DNA from 4 places in the Streptomyces sp. NPDC058650 genome. Region 1 is predicted to be linked to each of the others. Evidence: riboswitches for the same ligand, from Rfam matches in the RefSeq annotation. Region 1 holds a riboswitch; each other region holds the start of a gene.
The links. A riboswitch is a leader RNA that binds a small molecule or an ion and turns the genes downstream of it on or off. The one in region 1 is predicted to bind cobalamin.
Positions count from the first base shown of each region.

Region 2: linked by a shared signal. The riboswitch ahead of ACFWWU_RS20595 (ABC transporter substrate-binding protein) and the one ahead of ACFWWU_RS33100 (energy-coupling factor ABC transporter permease) in region 1 are both predicted to bind cobalamin.
Region 3: linked by a shared signal. The riboswitch ahead of ACFWWU_RS12190 (ribonucleoside-diphosphate reductase subunit alpha) and the one ahead of ACFWWU_RS33100 (energy-coupling factor ABC transporter permease) in region 1 are both predicted to bind cobalamin.
Region 4: linked by a shared signal. The riboswitch ahead of cobN (cobaltochelatase subunit CobN) and the one ahead of ACFWWU_RS33100 (energy-coupling factor ABC transporter permease) in region 1 are both predicted to bind cobalamin.

Region 1 is NZ_JBHXRL010000026.1:112,691-116,648, reverse strand. It holds gene ACFWWU_RS33115 (ArsR/SmtB family transcription factor) at 1-116, shown strand, start outside; gene ACFWWU_RS33110 (VOC family protein) at 113-505, shown strand; partial or broken gene ACFWWU_RS33105 (Rid family hydrolase) at 554-853, opposite strand; cobalamin riboswitch at 961-1,196, shown strand; gene ACFWWU_RS33100 (energy-coupling factor ABC transporter permease) at 1,225-1,923, shown strand; gene ACFWWU_RS33095 (energy-coupling factor ABC transporter substrate-binding protein) at 1,920-2,330, shown strand; gene cbiQ (cobalt ECF transporter T component CbiQ) at 2,337-3,086, shown strand; gene ACFWWU_RS33085 (ATP-binding cassette domain-containing protein) at 3,092-3,958, shown strand, end outside.
Region 2 is NZ_JBHXRL010000011.1:3,819-7,776, forward strand. It holds gene ACFWWU_RS20580 (ScbR family autoregulator-binding transcription factor) at 1-622, opposite strand, end outside; gene ACFWWU_RS20585 (TetR/AcrR family transcriptional regulator) at 1,137-1,730, shown strand; gene ACFWWU_RS20590 (cold shock domain-containing protein) at 2,064-2,246, shown strand; cobalamin riboswitch at 2,343-2,468, shown strand; gene ACFWWU_RS20595 (ABC transporter substrate-binding protein) at 2,555-3,616, shown strand; gene ACFWWU_RS20600 (FecCD family ABC transporter permease) at 3,613-3,958, shown strand, end outside.
Region 3 is NZ_JBHXRL010000005.1:423,589-427,546, reverse strand. It holds gene mctP (monocarboxylate uptake permease MctP) at 1-403, shown strand, start outside; gene ACFWWU_RS12195 (GNAT family N-acetyltransferase) at 487-987, shown strand; cobalamin riboswitch at 1,035-1,179, shown strand; gene ACFWWU_RS12190 (ribonucleoside-diphosphate reductase subunit alpha) at 1,308-3,674, shown strand; gene ACFWWU_RS12185 (ribonucleotide-diphosphate reductase subunit beta) at 3,674-3,958, shown strand, end outside.
Region 4 is NZ_JBHXRL010000001.1:338,790-342,747, forward strand. It holds gene cobN (cobaltochelatase subunit CobN) at 1-2,198, opposite strand, end outside; cobalamin riboswitch at 2,239-2,388, opposite strand; gene ACFWWU_RS01710 (cobalamin biosynthesis protein CobG) at 2,468-3,733, shown strand; gene ACFWWU_RS01715 (precorrin-8X methylmutase) at 3,730-3,958, shown strand, end outside.

The DNA.
Region 1 (3,958 bases):
AGACCAGGCGGGAGGGCCGCTACAAGTTCCACGACCTGAACACCGCTCCCCTGCGGCACATCACCGAGCGGTGGCCCGTGCCCGACACCCCCGGACCGGAGAAGAGCACCTCATGAAGATCCATCTGACCAGCGTCTTCGTCGACGACCAGGCCAAGGCCGAGCGTTTCTACACCGAGATCCTCGGCTTCGTGAAGAAGCACGACGTCCCGCTGGGCGAGACGGACCGCTGGCTGACCGTCGTCTCGCCCCACGAGCCCGCCGGTACCGAACTCCTCCTGGAGCCCGCCGGTCACCCGGCGGTCAAGCCCTACCGCGACGCGCTGGTCCAGGACGGCATCCCGCTGGCCCAGTTCGCCGTCGACGACGTGCGGGCCGAGTACGAGCGCCTGAGCGGCCTCGGCGTCCGCTTCACCCAGGAACCCCTGGAGATGGGCCCCGTCACCACCGCCGTCTTCGACGACACCTGCGGCAACCTGATCCAGCTCGCGACGGAGCCCCAGTAGGCCCGGCGGGAGGCGGGCCTACCGCCGGTCGGCCCGCTCTCCCCGGCGTCAGCCGACGACGGCGTCGAGCTCCACCTCGACGAGCCATGCGGGATCGATGAACCGCGTGACCTCGACGAAGGTCGTCACCGGCCGGACCTCCGCGAACCGCTCCCCGTGGGCGCGCGCGGCCTCCTTCCACGAGGTCACGTCGGTCAGCATGACGCGGGTGCGCACGACGTCCTCCAGCGACGCACCCGCCGCCTTCAGCGCCTCCTCGGCGATGTCGAGACACCTGACGGTCTGGGCGTACACGTCACCCGGCGCGACGGCCGCCCCGTCGTCGCCGATGGGAGCGGTCCCGGCGACCGCTACGTGCGCACCCTTTCAAACGGCGCGGGAAAAGCCGATCTCCGGTTCGAGTGGCGACCCGGAACTGACCCTCTGTGGAACATCCCTCATCGCTCCGTACTCCTCCGCGTTGTAATGCACCTGGTCAACGGACTAGTGTCGCAGGGCCTTGGTGTTCGGGAAACCGGTGCAGTACCGGTGCGGCCCTCGCCACTGTGATCGGGAGTTCCGGCTCCACACCCGTGGGAGACCCCCGCGGGCAAGCCACTGGACCGTTGTGGGAGACCACCGCGGTGTGGGAAGGCGGAGTCGGGACGTATGACCGTCAGCCAGGAGACCGGCCAGGGTGCGTTGTCCATCCACGAGGTGCTGGAGAGGGTCTCCCAACCATGCATATAGCCGAGGGGTATCTGCCCCCCGTACACGCCGCCGCCTGGGGCGTTGCCGCCGCTCCGTTTGTCGTCCACGGGGTTCGCGCGCTCACCCGCGAGGTGCGCTCCAACCCCGAGTCCACCCTGCTGCTCGGCGCCGCCGGCGCCTTCACGTTCGTCCTGTCCGCACTCAAACTTCCCTCCGTGACGGGCAGTTGCTCGCATCCGACGGGTACGGGTCTGGGCGCGATCCTCTTCCGGCCGCCGATCATGGCGGTCCTCGGGACGATCACCCTGCTCTTCCAGGCCCTGCTGCTCGCCCACGGCGGACTCACCACGCTCGGCGCGAACGCCTTCTCGATGGCGATCGTCGGACCCTGGGCGGGGTACGGGACCTATCTGCTGGTGCGCCGGTTCGGTGCGCCGCTGATGGTCGCCGTCTTCTTCGGCGCGTTCGTCGCCGATCTGTCCACGTACTGCGTCACGAGCGTGCAGCTCGCGCTGGCCTTCCCGGACCAGGGCAGCGGCATCATGGGCTCCCTGGCCAAGTTCGGTTCCATCTTCGCCGTGACACAGATCCCGCTGGCGGTGAGCGAGGGCCTGCTCACCGTGCTCGTGATGCGGCTGCTCATGCAGTCCAGCAAGGGCGAGCTGACCCGGCTGGGCGTTCTGACCCGGTCCGCCACGAAGCGACACGAGGAGGCGGCCGCGCGATGAGCTTCACCGTCAGCCGGAACACGAAGATCAACGCCCTGCTGCTGCTCGTCGTCGCCGCGCTCGCGGTGCTGCCGCTGGCACTGGGGCTCGGCGACCACAAGGAAGAGCCGTTCGCCGGGGCGGACGCGGAGGCGGAGACCGCGATCACGGAGCTCCAGCCCGATTACGAACCGTGGTTCAGCCCTCTGTACGAGCCGCCGTCCGGGGAGATCGAATCGGCGCTGTTCGCCCTCCAGGCGGCGCTGGGCGCTGGTGTCCTCGCCTACTACTTCGGGGTGCGGCGCGGACGTCGGCAGGGCGAGGCCCGCGCGCTGGCGCAGGCCGGCGAGGGTGCGGAGAGCGCGAAGCGCGCGGAGGGTGCCGCGATCGCGGACTCGCGCGTCGAAGCCGGGGACAGGGACGCGTAACCGCCCATGCTGCCTATCGACGCGGCGGCGCACAGCAGTCGCTGGCGCCGCCGCCATCCCGTCGAGAAGGCCCTGCTCGGCTTCGGTCTCACGCTGTGCGCGGTGTGTCTGCCGCCGTGGCCGGGTGCGGTGCTCGTCGCGGCGGCCACGCTCGCGGTCCTGCTCGGCCCGGCCGGAGTGGCGGGCCGTCAGCTGTGGCGGGCGTTCCGCGTGCCGCTCGGGTTCTGCGTCACGGGCGCGGTGCCGCTGCTCTTCGAGGTGGGCGGGGCACGGGGGTTCGTGGCCCTCGCGCCCGGCGGGCCCGTCCACGCGGGCGAGCTGCTGCTGCGGACCGCCGCCGCCTCGCTGGGGGTGCTGCTCTTCGCGTTCACGACGCCCGTCTCCGACGTGCTCCCCCGGCTCGTCCGCGCGGGGGTGCCCGCGCCCGTGGTGGACGTGGCGCTCGTGATGTACCGGATCATCTTCCTGCTCCTCGACTCCCTGTCCAAGATCCGCCAGGCGCAGGCCGCCCGGCTCGGGCACACCACCCGGGCGGCGACCTGGCGGTCGCTCGCCGGGCTCGGCGCCACGTCGTTCGTCCGCGCCTTCGACCGGGCGCAGCGCCTGCAGTCGGGGCTCGCCGGGCGCGGCTACGACGGGACCCTTCGGGTCCTGGTCCCCGCCGCCGCGGTCTCCCGCCGGTTCCTGGCGGCGGCCGTCGGGCTCCTCGGCGGGCTCGTCGCCCTCACCCTCGTACTCGAAAGGTTCCTGCCGTGACCGCCGTGACCGCCGTGACGTCTCCGACGACCTCCGCGACGCCCGTCGTGGAGCTGGTGAAGGCGGGTTTCGCCTACGAGGACGGGCCGGCGGTCCTGTCGGACGTGGACTTCGCGGTGCCGGAGGGGCGGGCCATCGCGCTGCTCGGGCGGAACGGCAGCGGCAAGACGACGCTGCTGCGGCTGCTCAGCGGGGGGTTGCGGCGCGGGAGCGGGTCGCTGCTCCTGGACGGGGCGGAGGTGACGTACGACCGGAAGGGGCTGACCCGGCTGCGGACGACCGTGCAGCTGGTGGTGCAGGATCCGGACGACCAGCTGTTCGCGGCCTCGGTCGGGCAGGACGTGTCCTTCGGGCCGATGAACCTGGGGCTCCCGGAGGAGGAGGTACGGCTCCGGGTGCGGGAGGCCCTGGAGGCGCTGGACATCGTGGCCCTGGAGGACCGGCCGACGCATCTGCTGTCGTACGGGCAGCGCAAGCGGGCGGCGATCGCGGGCGCGGTGGCGATGCGGCCCCGGGTGCTGATCATGGACGAGCCGACGGCCGGGCTCGATCCGCACGGTCAGGAGCGGCTTCTCGACGCCCTGGCGCGGCTCCGCGCGGCCGGGACGACGGTGGTGATGGCGACGCACGACGTGGATCTCGCGCTGCGCTGGGCGGACGAGGCGGCGGTGCTCTCCCCCGCCGGACTGCGGACCGGTCCGGTCGCCGAGCTCCTCGGGGACGACGCCCTGCTCGACGCGGCGCGGCTGCGGCGGCCCTGGGGCACGTCCGTCGCCCGGCTGCTGCGCGCCCACGGGCTGCTCGCCCCGGACGCGCCCGAGCCCCGTACGCCGGAGGAGCTGGACGCCTGGCTGCGGGCCGGGCCACTTGCT
Region 2 (3,958 bases), on a different contig from region 1:
TCACGGCCGCGGTGCCCGCCGGTTCCAGGCCCGCGAGGGCCTCCGGCGCCGTCAGGGTCGGCAGCAGGGTGCGCCACAGACCGGTGACGGTGTGGGGGGAGAGCCACTCGGCGTTGTCCTGGCACAGGGTCACCAGGCCGACGGTGGCGGCGACGATCGTGCGGGCGAGGTCCTGCTGCCGTCCGATGCCGGCGGCGAGGAGACCCTCGTCGGCCGCCTCCGCGAGCCGTTGCTGTACGCAGCTCTGCCATTCCTGGCGCAGATTGAGCTCCGTACGGCTGTCGTTCGCGCAGCTGAGCCGGAAGCCCGCCCGTACGACGATGTCCTCGCGGAACAGGCGGGCGAGCGCGTGCGTGGTGTCCGCGAGGTTCTGCAGGGCGTTGGACCGGTGGCCGTACGCGATCCGGGCGGTCCGCCGCAGGGTCGTGCAGGCCGCGTCCTCGACGGCCTCGGCGATCGCCGCCTTGTTCTCGAAGTGGAAGTGGAGCGCCCCGGGGCTGACGCCGGCTCCCATGCTGATCGCGGACAGTGTGGCCAGGGCGTAGCCGTGCAGGTCGAACTCTCCTGCCGCCGACCTGATCAGCGCGTCGCGGGTCCGTGTGCCCCGCTCTTGTTTGGTCACCAACGGCTCCAGTAGCACCATGCGTCGCAGCGGTACGGAATTGCGCCCCGTCGCGCCGTACCACTCGACGACCTCAAACCGACTGATTGGTATTCTACGAGCTTTCGTTGGGATGCAGGGGCGCTTCGGTGTTGTCGGATTTACCTACCCATGGAGGGCGTCGGCATGCGCCCCCGCAAGGGTCCACGGTGCGTTCCGGGCCGAGGGTGTGGGCATGAACAAACCGAGTGGAAGGTTTGTCGGTGGATACCGACGGCGGAGGACGCCGCCGCAGCGCTCGGGCAGACCCAGCGGGACCCGGGACCCGGGACCCGGGACCCGTACACCGTCCCGCCGGAACGCGTCCCGGAGGAGGCCGCGGTCACCGCGACGTACCTGGGCGGGCGGCTCACCCGGAGCCGGAGCCGGAGCCGGAGCCGGTGACGGGAGAGGGCGGGGGCCGTCCCGTACAGGGCCGGGCGCCTGCCGTACGGGGACGGGCGGGCCCGTCCCCCGTGGATAAAGTGTGGCCACGATGACACGTTTACGCGAGAGCGTCCGGTCCCTGCTGCGCGAGCGAGTACTCGACGCCACCTACCTCCTCGTCGCCGCCGAGGGCCGGGGCGGGCTGCGGATGACCGCCATCGCGCGGGCCGCCGGGATCAGCCGCCAGACGCTCTACAACGAGTTCGGCTCGAAGGACGCCATCGGCAAAGCCCTGGTCCAGCGCGAGGTGGAAGGCTTCCTGCGCGGCATCCAGCGCGAACTCGACGCCCACCGGGGCGAACTGGAGGCCACGGCCGCGGCCGGGGTCGGCTACACCCTCCAGCGGGCCGCGGACAACCCTCTGATCAAGGGGGTCCTGGTGGCCGAGCGGGGTGGCGAGGACGAGCTCCTCGCCTGTCCGGCCACCCGCCCGGAGCCGGCCTTCGGGACGGCGACGGCGATGCTCGACGCGTACGCGATCGAGACCTGGCCCGAGGTGGACGAGGAGTCGCGACGTCTCGCGGTCGAGACGATCGTGCGGCTCACGGTCAGCCACATCGTCCGGCCCGTGGCCTCGCCGGAGGAGTCGGCGCGGCGCATCGCCCGGATCACGGCACGGACCGCGTACCCCGGCGCCCGCTGAGGCGCCGCCCGTCCGGGCGGGTCACGGGCCCGCGGCACCGTGTGGACGCGGGACCGAGCGGGAGGACCCGGGACCGCAGGGGCGGGGGAGGCGCCGGGAAGTCGGCGAGGCCCGGTGACGGACACGGGGGATCTCCGGCACCGGACCTCTGTTGAAGATTGTACGAGACTGTGGAGGTGGCCCGCACATCGGGGCCGGCGAGCTGACCGCAGGGAACACCCGCGGGTGTCCCCCTGACGGGCGAAGTGCGGGCCGACGGGGTAGATCTCCCCTGAGAGGCACTTCGCCGGTGACGACAGGGAGGCCGCCGTGGAAGGCAGAAGCAAAGGGTTCGTGCAGTCCTTCAATCGTCTCGGCGGGTACGGCTTCGTCGTCCCGGTGGGCTCCGATGAGCAGGTGTACTTCAGCGCGGCGGACATCGAGGGAGAGGTGCAGGCGGTCTCCGAGGGCCAGCAGGTCACTTTCGCCCTCGTTCTCGGTGACGGCCGCTTCGAGGCGAAGGAGCTGCGTCTCTGACCCGGCCCACGGCCGGAGGTGCGACGGGTCCCCGGTGGTACTGTGCCGAGGCCAGTCGCACCTATGCGCTCACCCGAACGGGCGAGCGTACGGGTCAGGGAATCCGGTGGGAATCCGGAGCTGACGCGCAGCGGTGAGGGCGACGGGCGGAGCATCGGCCACTGGGCGGCGGGACAGGCCCGGGAAGGCGCCCCGTCCGGATGACCCCGAGTCCGAAGACCTGCTGGCGGCCCCGGCGTCACGCCGTCGACCGGGGAGCACCGTACGACAGGCTCCGCGTATGAGCCGTGGACGCAGAGGAATGCTCCGTGCCGCTCGCACACCCCGTCCGTTCCGCCGCGCTGTTTCTCGCCGGCACCCTGACCCTGCTCGTGACCGCGACGGGCTGTGGCGGCGGACCCGCCACGACGCCCTCGGCGAAGAGCCCCGCCGACGGTGCGGGCTCCGACTACCCCGTGACCCTCGACAACTGCGGAGAGCGCGTACGGATCGACCGCCCGCCCCGGCGGGCCGTCGCCCTCGACCAGGGGGCCGCCGAGATCATGCTCTCCCTCGTCCTGGCCGACCGGATGGTCGGCACCGGGACCTGGACCGACCCCGTCCTCAAGGGACTTGAGGCGCAGAACGCGAAGGTGCCGCGCCTCGCCGACCGCTACCCCTCCTTCGAGAAGGTGCTCGACACCGAACCCGACTTCGCCGCCGCCTCGTTCGCGTACACGCTCGGCAAGGGCGGCGTCGCGCCCCGCGAACAGTTCGCGAAGCTGGGCGTCCCCACCTACCTCTCGCCGACCGACTGCGCCGACAAGGACAACAGCGGTGACGGCGACGGTGTCCGCACCCGGCCGCTCACGATGGAGACCGTCCACGGCGAGATCCGTGACCTGGCCCGGGTGTTCGGGGTGCCAGAGCGAGGCGAGAAGCTCGTCGCCGAACTCAAGGGCCGGGTGGCGAAGGCGACTTCGTCCGGCGACTTCGAGGACGTCACGGTCCTCTACTGGTTCGCCAACGCCGAGTCCCCCTACATGGCGGGCTGTTGCGGCGCCCCGGGCATCGTGACCCGTGCGCTCGGCGCGAAGAACGTCTTCGACGACACGCGCGAGGAGTGGCCCCAGATCAACTGGGAGACCGTCGCGGACCGCGACCCGGACGTGCTCGTGATCGGCGATCTGACCCGCCGTTCCCAGTCGGCCGAGAGCGCCGCGAAGAAGATCGCTTTCCTGGAGTCCGACCCGGTCACCAGGAACATGACGGCGGTGAGGAAGAAGCGGTACGTGTTGCTCAGCGGCCAGGCGATGAACCCCACGATCCGTACGGTCGAGGGCGTGGAGAAGGTGGCGGCCGCGCTCCGCTCGTACGGGCTCGCCAAGTGACCCTCGCGCGCCTCACCCGCCCCGTCAGGCCCGCCGCTCCCCGTCCTCCCACCCGGTCGGCCACAGCGCGGCGCGGCGGCCGGGCCCTGGCGTGGGCCCTGGCAGGGTTCGCCTTCCTCTGCGCGTCGGTCGCCGTGGCGATCACCATCGGGCCGGCGGACATCCGTGTCGGCGAGGTGCGGTCCGTCGTCGTCGCCCACCTGGCCGGCGGCGCCTCGGAACTGTCCCCGATCCGGGACGGGATCGTCTGGAACCTGCGCCTGCCCCGCACCCTCCTCGCGGCCGTGTGCGGCGCCGGACTCGCCGTGTGCGGGGCGGTGATGCAGTCGCTCCTGCGTAACC
Region 3 (3,958 bases), on a different contig from region 1:
CCAGCTGCTCGGCGGAATCTGGATCCTCCAGACCTTCCCGGCGCTGGTCGGCGGTCTCTTCACCCGCTGGTTCCACCGCTGGGCGCTGCTCGCCGGCTGGGCCGTCGGCATGCTCTACGGCACGGTCGCCGCGTACGGCGTCGCGAGCCCGACACAGAAGCACTTCGGCGGTTCCTCCGCCGAGATCCCGGGCATCGGCGAGATCGGTTACATCGGTCTCACCGCCTTCGTCCTCAACCTCGTCGTCACGGTCGTCCTGACCTTCGTCCTCAAGGCCGTGAAGGCCCCCGAGGGCATCGACGAGACCTCCCCGTCGGACTACACGGCCGACGCGCCGTCCCGCACGGCGAAGCCGAAGACGGACCCCACGGCGGACCCGAAGGTCGGCGCCGGAGTGCACTGACCTCGCGGTACGACGCAGGGGCCCGGGATCTCCGCCAGGAGACCCCGGGCCCCTGCGCGTGCCCTTCGAGGCAGACTGGCTCCATGGACTTCACGATCAGGGCGGTACGGCCCGAGGAGTACGAGGAGCTCGGGGAACTCACCGGGCTGACCTATCTGAACGACGGGCTGCTGCTCCACGGCGAGGACGACTTCTATCTGGCCATGCTGCGCGACACGGCCCGCCGGGCCCGCGAGGCCGAGGTGCTCGTCGCCGTCGACGCGGACGACCGGATCATCGGCGGGGTGACCTTCGCCCGGGGCGACACCACCTGGGCGGACATAGCCGTCACCGGCGAGGCCGAGTTCCGGATGCTCGTGGTCGCGCCCGAGGCCCGCGGCAGGGGCGTCGGAGAGGCGCTCGTACGCGCCTGCGCCGACCGCGCGGGCGCCGCGCCGGAGTGCGCGCGGCTCGTGCTCTCCACGGACGCGAAGATGGTCTCGGCGCACCGGATCTACGAGCGGATGGGCTTCGTTCGCACCCCTGAGCGGGACTGGGATCCGGTTCCCGGCCACCGGCTGAGGACCTACGCCCTGGAGTTCTGACACCCCGAGGACAGCAGGGCGACACAACATGTGGTGGGTTCCGCGAGCGGCGCCCACCACATGTATGCTCGTCCTCGTTGTCGACGCAGGGAAATCCGGCGCGAATCCGGAACTGTCCCGCAACGGTGTGCTTCGTACCCATACGCGCGTACGAGGTGAGTCCGAGGACCTGCCGACAGCACACCCGGTCCTTCCGTTCCGGGTGTCACTGACGTCCGGGCCTCGCGGAGTGGGCCGGTGGACGCGGCGCATCCGGTACGGGTGCCCGCCTGCCCGCCTTCCCCCGCCGCGGCCCCGAGCCGAGCGAGGGAGAGCCCCACGTGACCATCGCGCCCGCCGATCCGGCCACGGCGATCGAGAGCGACGGACCCGGCACCATGCTGCTGCGGACCCTGACCGATCTCACCGCCGACCTGCCCGACACCGACCCCGGCAAGGTCGCCGCCGCCGCGCTCCGCGGCCGCAGCGCCACGTCGGACGAGGCGGAACTGCGCGAGCTGGCCACCGAGGCGGCCGCCGGCCTGATCTCCGAGGACCCGGCCTACTCCCGGCTCGCCGCCCGGCTCCTGACGATCACCATCGCCGACGAGGCCGCGAGCCAGGGCGCGGTGTGCTTCTCCGCCTCCGTGGCCGTCGGTCACCGCGAGGGCCTGATCGCCGACCGCACCGCCGACTTCGTCGCGCTGCACGCGGACCGGCTCGACGCGACCGTCGACCAGGCCGCCGACGACCGCTTCGGCTACTTCGGTCTGCGCACCCTCTTCTCGCGCTACCTGCTGCGCCACCCGATCACCCGCAAGGTGATCGAGACCCCGCAGCACTTCATGCTCCGCGTCGCCTGCGGCCTCGCCGAGGACGACAGCGCCCACGCACTCGACGAAGTGGCCGCCCTGTACGGCCTGATGAGCCGCCTGGACTACCTCCCGTCCTCGCCCACGCTCTTCAACTCCGGCACCCGCCACCCGCAGATGTCCTCCTGCTACCTCCTCGACTCCCCGCAGGACGAGCTGGACTCCATCTACGACCGCTACCACCAGGTCGCGCGCCTCTCGAAGCACGCGGGCGGCATCGGCCTCTCCTACTCCCGCATCCGCGCCCGCGGTTCCCTCATCCGCGGCACGAACGGGCACTCCAACGGCATCGTGCCGTTCCTCAAGACCCTCGACGCGTCCGTCGCCGCCGTGAACCAGGGCGGCCGCCGCAAGGGCGCCGCCGCCGTCTACCTGGAGACCTGGCACGCGGACATCGAGGAGTTCCTGGAGCTCCGCGACAACACGGGCGAGGACCAGCGTCGTACGCACAACCTCAACCTGGCGCACTGGATCCCGGACGAGTTCATGCGCCGGGTCAACGCGGACGCCGAGTGGTCGCTCTTCTCGCCGGCGGACGTGCCCGAGCTCGTCGACCTGTGGGGCGAGGAGTTCGACGCCGCCTACCGCGCCGCCGAGGCGAAGGGCCTGGCCCGCAAGAGCATGCCGGCCCGTGACCTGTACGGCCGGATGATGCGGACCCTGGCCCAGACCGGCAACGGCTGGATGACCTTCAAGGACGCCTCGAACCGGACGGCCAACCAGACCGCCGAGCCCGGCCACACCGTCCACTCCTCCAACCTCTGCACGGAGATCCTGGAGGTCACCAACGACGGCGAGACCGCGGTCTGCAACCTGGGCTCGGTCAACCTCGGCGCCTTCGTGGACGCCTCGACCCAGGACATCGACTGGGAGCGGCTCGACGCGACCGTCCGCACGGCCGTCACCTTCCTCGACCGGGTCGTCGACATCAACTTCTACCCGACCGAGCAGGCCGGGCGTTCCAACGCCCGCTGGCGGCCGGTGGGCCTGGGCGCGATGGGCCTCCAGGACGTCTTCTTCCAGCTGAAGCTGCCGTTCGACTCCCCCGAGGCGCGCGCGCTGTCCACCCGGATCGCCGAGCGGATCATGCTCGCCGCGTACGAGGCCTCCGCCGACCTCGCCGAGCGCAGCGGGCCGGTCCCCGCCTGGGACAAGACCCGCACCGCCCGCGGTGTCCTGCACCCGGACCACTACGACGTGGAGCTCAACTGGCCCGAGCGCTGGGCTGCCCTGCGCGAGCGGATCGCCACGGTCGGCATGCGCAACAGCCTGCTCCTGGCGATCGCGCCGACGGCGACCATCGCCTCGATCGCGGGCGTGTACGAGTGCATCGAGCCGCAGGTCTCCAACCTCTTCAAGCGCGAGACGCTGTCGGGCGAGTTCCTCCAGGTCAACTCGTACCTCGTCGCCGAGCTCAAGCGGCTCGGCGTGTGGGACGCGCAGACCCGGGACGCGCTGCGCGACGCCAGCGGCTCGGTCGCGGGCTTCACCTGGATCCCGGCCGAGGTGCGCGAGCTGTACCGCACGGCCTGGGAGATCCCGCAGCGCGGCCTGATCGACATGGCCGCCGCCCGCACCCCGTTCCTCGACCAGTCGCAGTCCCTGAACCTGTTCCTGGAGACGCCGACGATCGGCAAGCTGTCGTCGATGTACGCGTACGCCTGGAAGCAGGGGCTGAAGACGACGTACTACCTGCGCTCGCGCCCCGCGACCCGGATCGCCCGCGCCGCCCAGGCGTCGACGGCGGCCGCCGCGCCCATCCCCGTACAGGCGACCCCCGAAGAGGCCCTCGCCTGCTCCCTGGAAAACCCCGAGTCCTGCGAGGCCTGCCAGTAATGTCCAGCGACAACAAGAACCTGCTCGACCCGGGCTTCGAACTGACCCTCCGTCCGATGCGCTACCCGGACTTCTACGAGCGCTACCGCGACGCGATCAAGAACACGTGGACCGTGGAGGAGGTCGACCTCCACTCGGACGTCGCCGACCTCGCGAAGCTCACCCCCGGTGAGCAGCACATGATCGGCCGGCTGGTCGCCTTCTTCGCGACCGGTGACTCGATCGTGTCGAACAACCTCGTGCTGACGCTGTACAAGCACATCAACTCCCCCGAGGCGCGGCTG
Region 4 (3,958 bases), on a different contig from region 1:
GCGCGCTCCTCGATGTCGTCGGTCCGGGCCCGGTCCATGGCCGACTCGTCCAGGCCCAGCGCCTCGCGCAGGCCCGGCAGCGCCTGCGTGCCGCCCCAGATCTGGCGGGCGCGGAGGATCGAGAGGACCAGGTTGACGCGGGCCTCGCCCTCCGGCGCGCCGCCCAGGACGTGCAGACCGTCGCGGATCTGGGCGTCCTTGACCTCGCACAGCCAGCCGTCGACGTGCAGCAGGAAGTCGTCGAAGCCGTCGTCCTCCGGGCGGTCCTGGAGCCCCAGGTCGTGGTCGAGCTTGGCCGCCTGGATCAGCGTCCAGATCTGGGCGCGGATCGCGGGCAGCTTCGACGGGTCCATCGAGGAGATCTGCGCGTACTCGTCGAGCAGCTGCTCCAGGCGCGCGATGTCGCCGTACGACTCGGCGCGCGCCATCGGCGGCACCAGGTGGTCGACGAGGGTCGCGTGCACGCGCCGCTTGGCCTGCGTGCCCTCGCCCGGGTCGTTGACGAGGAAGGGGTAGATCAGGGGGATGTCGCCGAGTGCCGCGTCGGGGCCGCAGGCGGCGGACAGGCCGGCGTTCTTGCCGGGCAGCCACTCCAGATTGCCGTGCTTGCCCAGGTGGACCATGGCGTCGGCGCCGAAGCCGCCGTCCTCGGCGCGGGCGGCGATCCAGCGGTAGGCGGCCAGGTAGTGGTGGGACGGCGGGAGATCGGGGTCGTGGTAGATCGCGATCGGGTTCTCGCCGAAGCCGCGCGGCGGCTGGATGAGGATCAGCAGGTTCCCGCGGCGCAGGGCGGCGAGCACGATGTCGCCCTCCGGGTTGCGGGAACGGTCGAGGAACATCTCGCCGGGCGCCGGGCCCCAGTGCTCCTCGACGTGCGTGCGGAGCTCCTCGGGCAAAGTCGCGTACCAGCGCTTGTAGTCGGCCGCCGGGATGCGGACGGGGTTGCGCGCGAGCTGCTCCTCCGTCAGCCAGTCCTGGTCGTGGCCGCCGGCGTCGATGAGCGCGTAGATCAGCTCGTCGCCGTCGCCGGAGACCAGGCCGGGGAGCTCCTCGGCGGGGCCGAAGTCGTATCCCTCCGCGATCAGCCGCCGCAGGAGGGAGACGGCGGAGGCCGGGGTGTCCAGACCGACCGCGTTGCCGATGCGGGAGTGCTTCGTCGGGTACGCGGAGAGGACGAGCGCCAGCTTCTTCTCGGCGTTCGGGATGTGGCGGAGCCGGGCGTGGCGGACCGCGATCCCGGCGACCCGGGCGGCGCGCTCGGCGTCCGCGACGTACGCGGGCAGGCCGTCCGCGTCGATCTCCTTGAAGGAGAACGGGACGGTGATGAGGCGGCCGTCGAACTCGGGCACGGCGACCTGGCTGGCCGCGTCCAGCGGCGACAGGCCCTCGTCGTTCTCCTCCCAGTTCTCGCGCGAACCGGTCAGGCACAGCGCCTGGAGGATCGGTACGTCGAGCGCGGCGAGCGCGCCCGCGTCCCAGGCCTCCTCGTCGCCGCCGGCCTGCGCCTCGGCCGGCTTGGTGCCGCCCGCCGCGAGGACGGTGGTGACGATCGCGTCGGCCGTGCGGAGCCGGTCGAGCAGCTCCGCCTCGGGGGCGCGCAGGGACGCCACGTACAGCGGGAGCGCCTGCGCGCCGGTGTCCTCGATCGCCGCGCAGAGGGTGTCCACGAAGGCGGTGTTCCCGCTCATGTGGTGGGCGCGGTAGTAGAGCACCGCGATCGTCGGGCCGTCCGTGTGACGGGCTTCGCGCTCCAGCGGGCCCCAGGTGGGGGCCGCCGCCGGGGCCTCGAAGCCGTGGCCGGTGAGGAGGACGGTGTCGGAGAGGAAGCGGGCCAGCTGTTCCAGGTTCCCGGGGCCGCCGTGCGCGAGGTAGGCGTGCGCCTCGGTGGCGACGCCGACGGGGACGGTCGAGGTCTCCATCAGCTGGGCGTCGGGGGCCTGTTCGCCGCTGAGCACGACGACCGGCTTTCCGGTGGCGCGGATCGCGTCGATCCCCTCCTCCCAGGAGCGGATGCCGCCCAGGAGGCGGACGACGACGAGCTCGACGCCGTCGAGGAGGCCGGGGAGTTCGGCGAGGGGCAGCCGGGAGGGGTTGGCGAAGCGGTACTCCACCGGGCCGCCGGCTCCCTCGGCCGAGGCGGCGTTCGCCGCGCGGGCACTGAGCAGGTCGGTGTCGGAGTGCGACAGCAGCAGAAGCATGGCGTGCGCAGGCCCTTCCTCGGGGTTGTCCGCGCCCCGGGTGGTCGTGTGGACGGCGGGAGTTCCTGACTCACCGGCCCCTGGATCGTGCTGACGCACAGCCCGGGCAGGCTCACAGTGGCGGGACCGCGCCGGATTCTCACCGGGCTTCCTCCCCGGGGTCCAGGGACCCCATGCCGATCTGCATCCTAGATCGTGACGTCGGCGCGGCGGGGCGGGCCGTGGAGTCGGCCGGATCACACTCGGTGGTGGCCCGGTTCCCCGTGGGTATGCTCGCCGCCATGCCGCCCACCCCACCCCCGACGCCCGAACGGGACGAAGCTCGCATACGGGACCGTGGCGACGCCTGCCCCGGGGCGCTGCGCCTGCACGCCGCCGACGACGGCCGGCTGGCCCGACTGCGGCTGCCCGCAGGACGCTTGACGGCACGTCAGGTCGAGGCGCTCGCCGCTGCGGCGGAGTCCCTCGGCGACGGGCGGATCAGCGTCACCTCCCGGGGGAACGCGGAGCTGCGCCGCCTCGCGGACGACTGCGGGGCGGAACTCGCCGCGCTGCTCGCGGAAGCGGGCCTGCTGCCCTCCCCCACCCACGAACGCGTCCGCAACATCGTGGCCTCGCCGGCCGCCGGCCTCGACGGACTCGGCGGCCCCGAGGTCCAGTTGTGGGCCCGTGAGCTGGACACCCTGCTGTGCGCCGAGCCCTGGGCGGCGGCGCTTTCCGGCCGTTTCCTGTTCGTCCTCGACGACGGGCGCGGTGACGTGGCGGGACTCGGCGGCGATGTGACCTTGGTCGCAGTGGAGCCGGACGCGGTGCGGCTGTGCGTCGGCGGGCGGGCCTTCCGGGTCGCCGGAGCCGACGCTCCCCGGGCCGCGCTCGCCGCCGCCCGAGCCTTCCTGGACGCCGCCCGCGCGGCCGGGAACGGGGCCTGGCGGGTGCGGGAGCTGCCCGAGGGGTGCGCCCCTGACGTGGCGGGCGCGCTCGACCGCGCGGGGATCGCGGCGGAGCCCGTACCCACGCCCCACCTCCTTGAGGGCGCGCCCCTCGCGCCCGGGCGCCTCGGCGCCACCGCCCTGTACGTCCTGGCGCCCCTCGGCCGCCTCACCGCCGCCCAACTGCGCGCGCTGCTGCCCGCCGAGGAGGTACGGCTGACGCCGTGGCGCGGCGCGGTCGTCGTCGGGGCGGCGGAACCCGGGTCGACGGGACCCGGGACCGACCGGCTCGCCGCCCTCGCCGCCTCCGGGCTGATCACCCGGCCCGACTCCCCCTGGGCGGGCGTCAGCGCCTGCACCGGGCGGCCCGGGTGCGCCAAGTCCCTCGCGGACGTCCGCGAGGACGCGGCCCCGGGGTCCGCCCTCGGCCTCCCCGTCCACTTCTCCGGGTGCGAGCGCCGCTGCGGGCATCCGCACGGCACCTGGGTCGACGTCGTCGCCACCGCCGACGGCGCCTACCTGGTGGACGGCGCCCCCACCCCCCGTACCGCCCTGCCCGAAGCAGTGACCACGGCCCGGACCACCACCGGCACGACGACGAGATGAGCGAGAGCACCAGGATGTTCGACTACGAGAAGGACGGGGCGGAGATCTACCGCCGGTCCTTTGCCACGATCCGCGCCGAGGCGGAGCTCGCGGGCCTGCCCGCCGACGTCGCCCAGGTGGCGGTCCGGATGATCCACGCCTGCGGCATGACCGACCTCGTCCAGGACATCGCGTACTCCCCCCAGGTCGTCGCGACCGCCCGCGAGGCCCTGCGCGCCGGCGCCC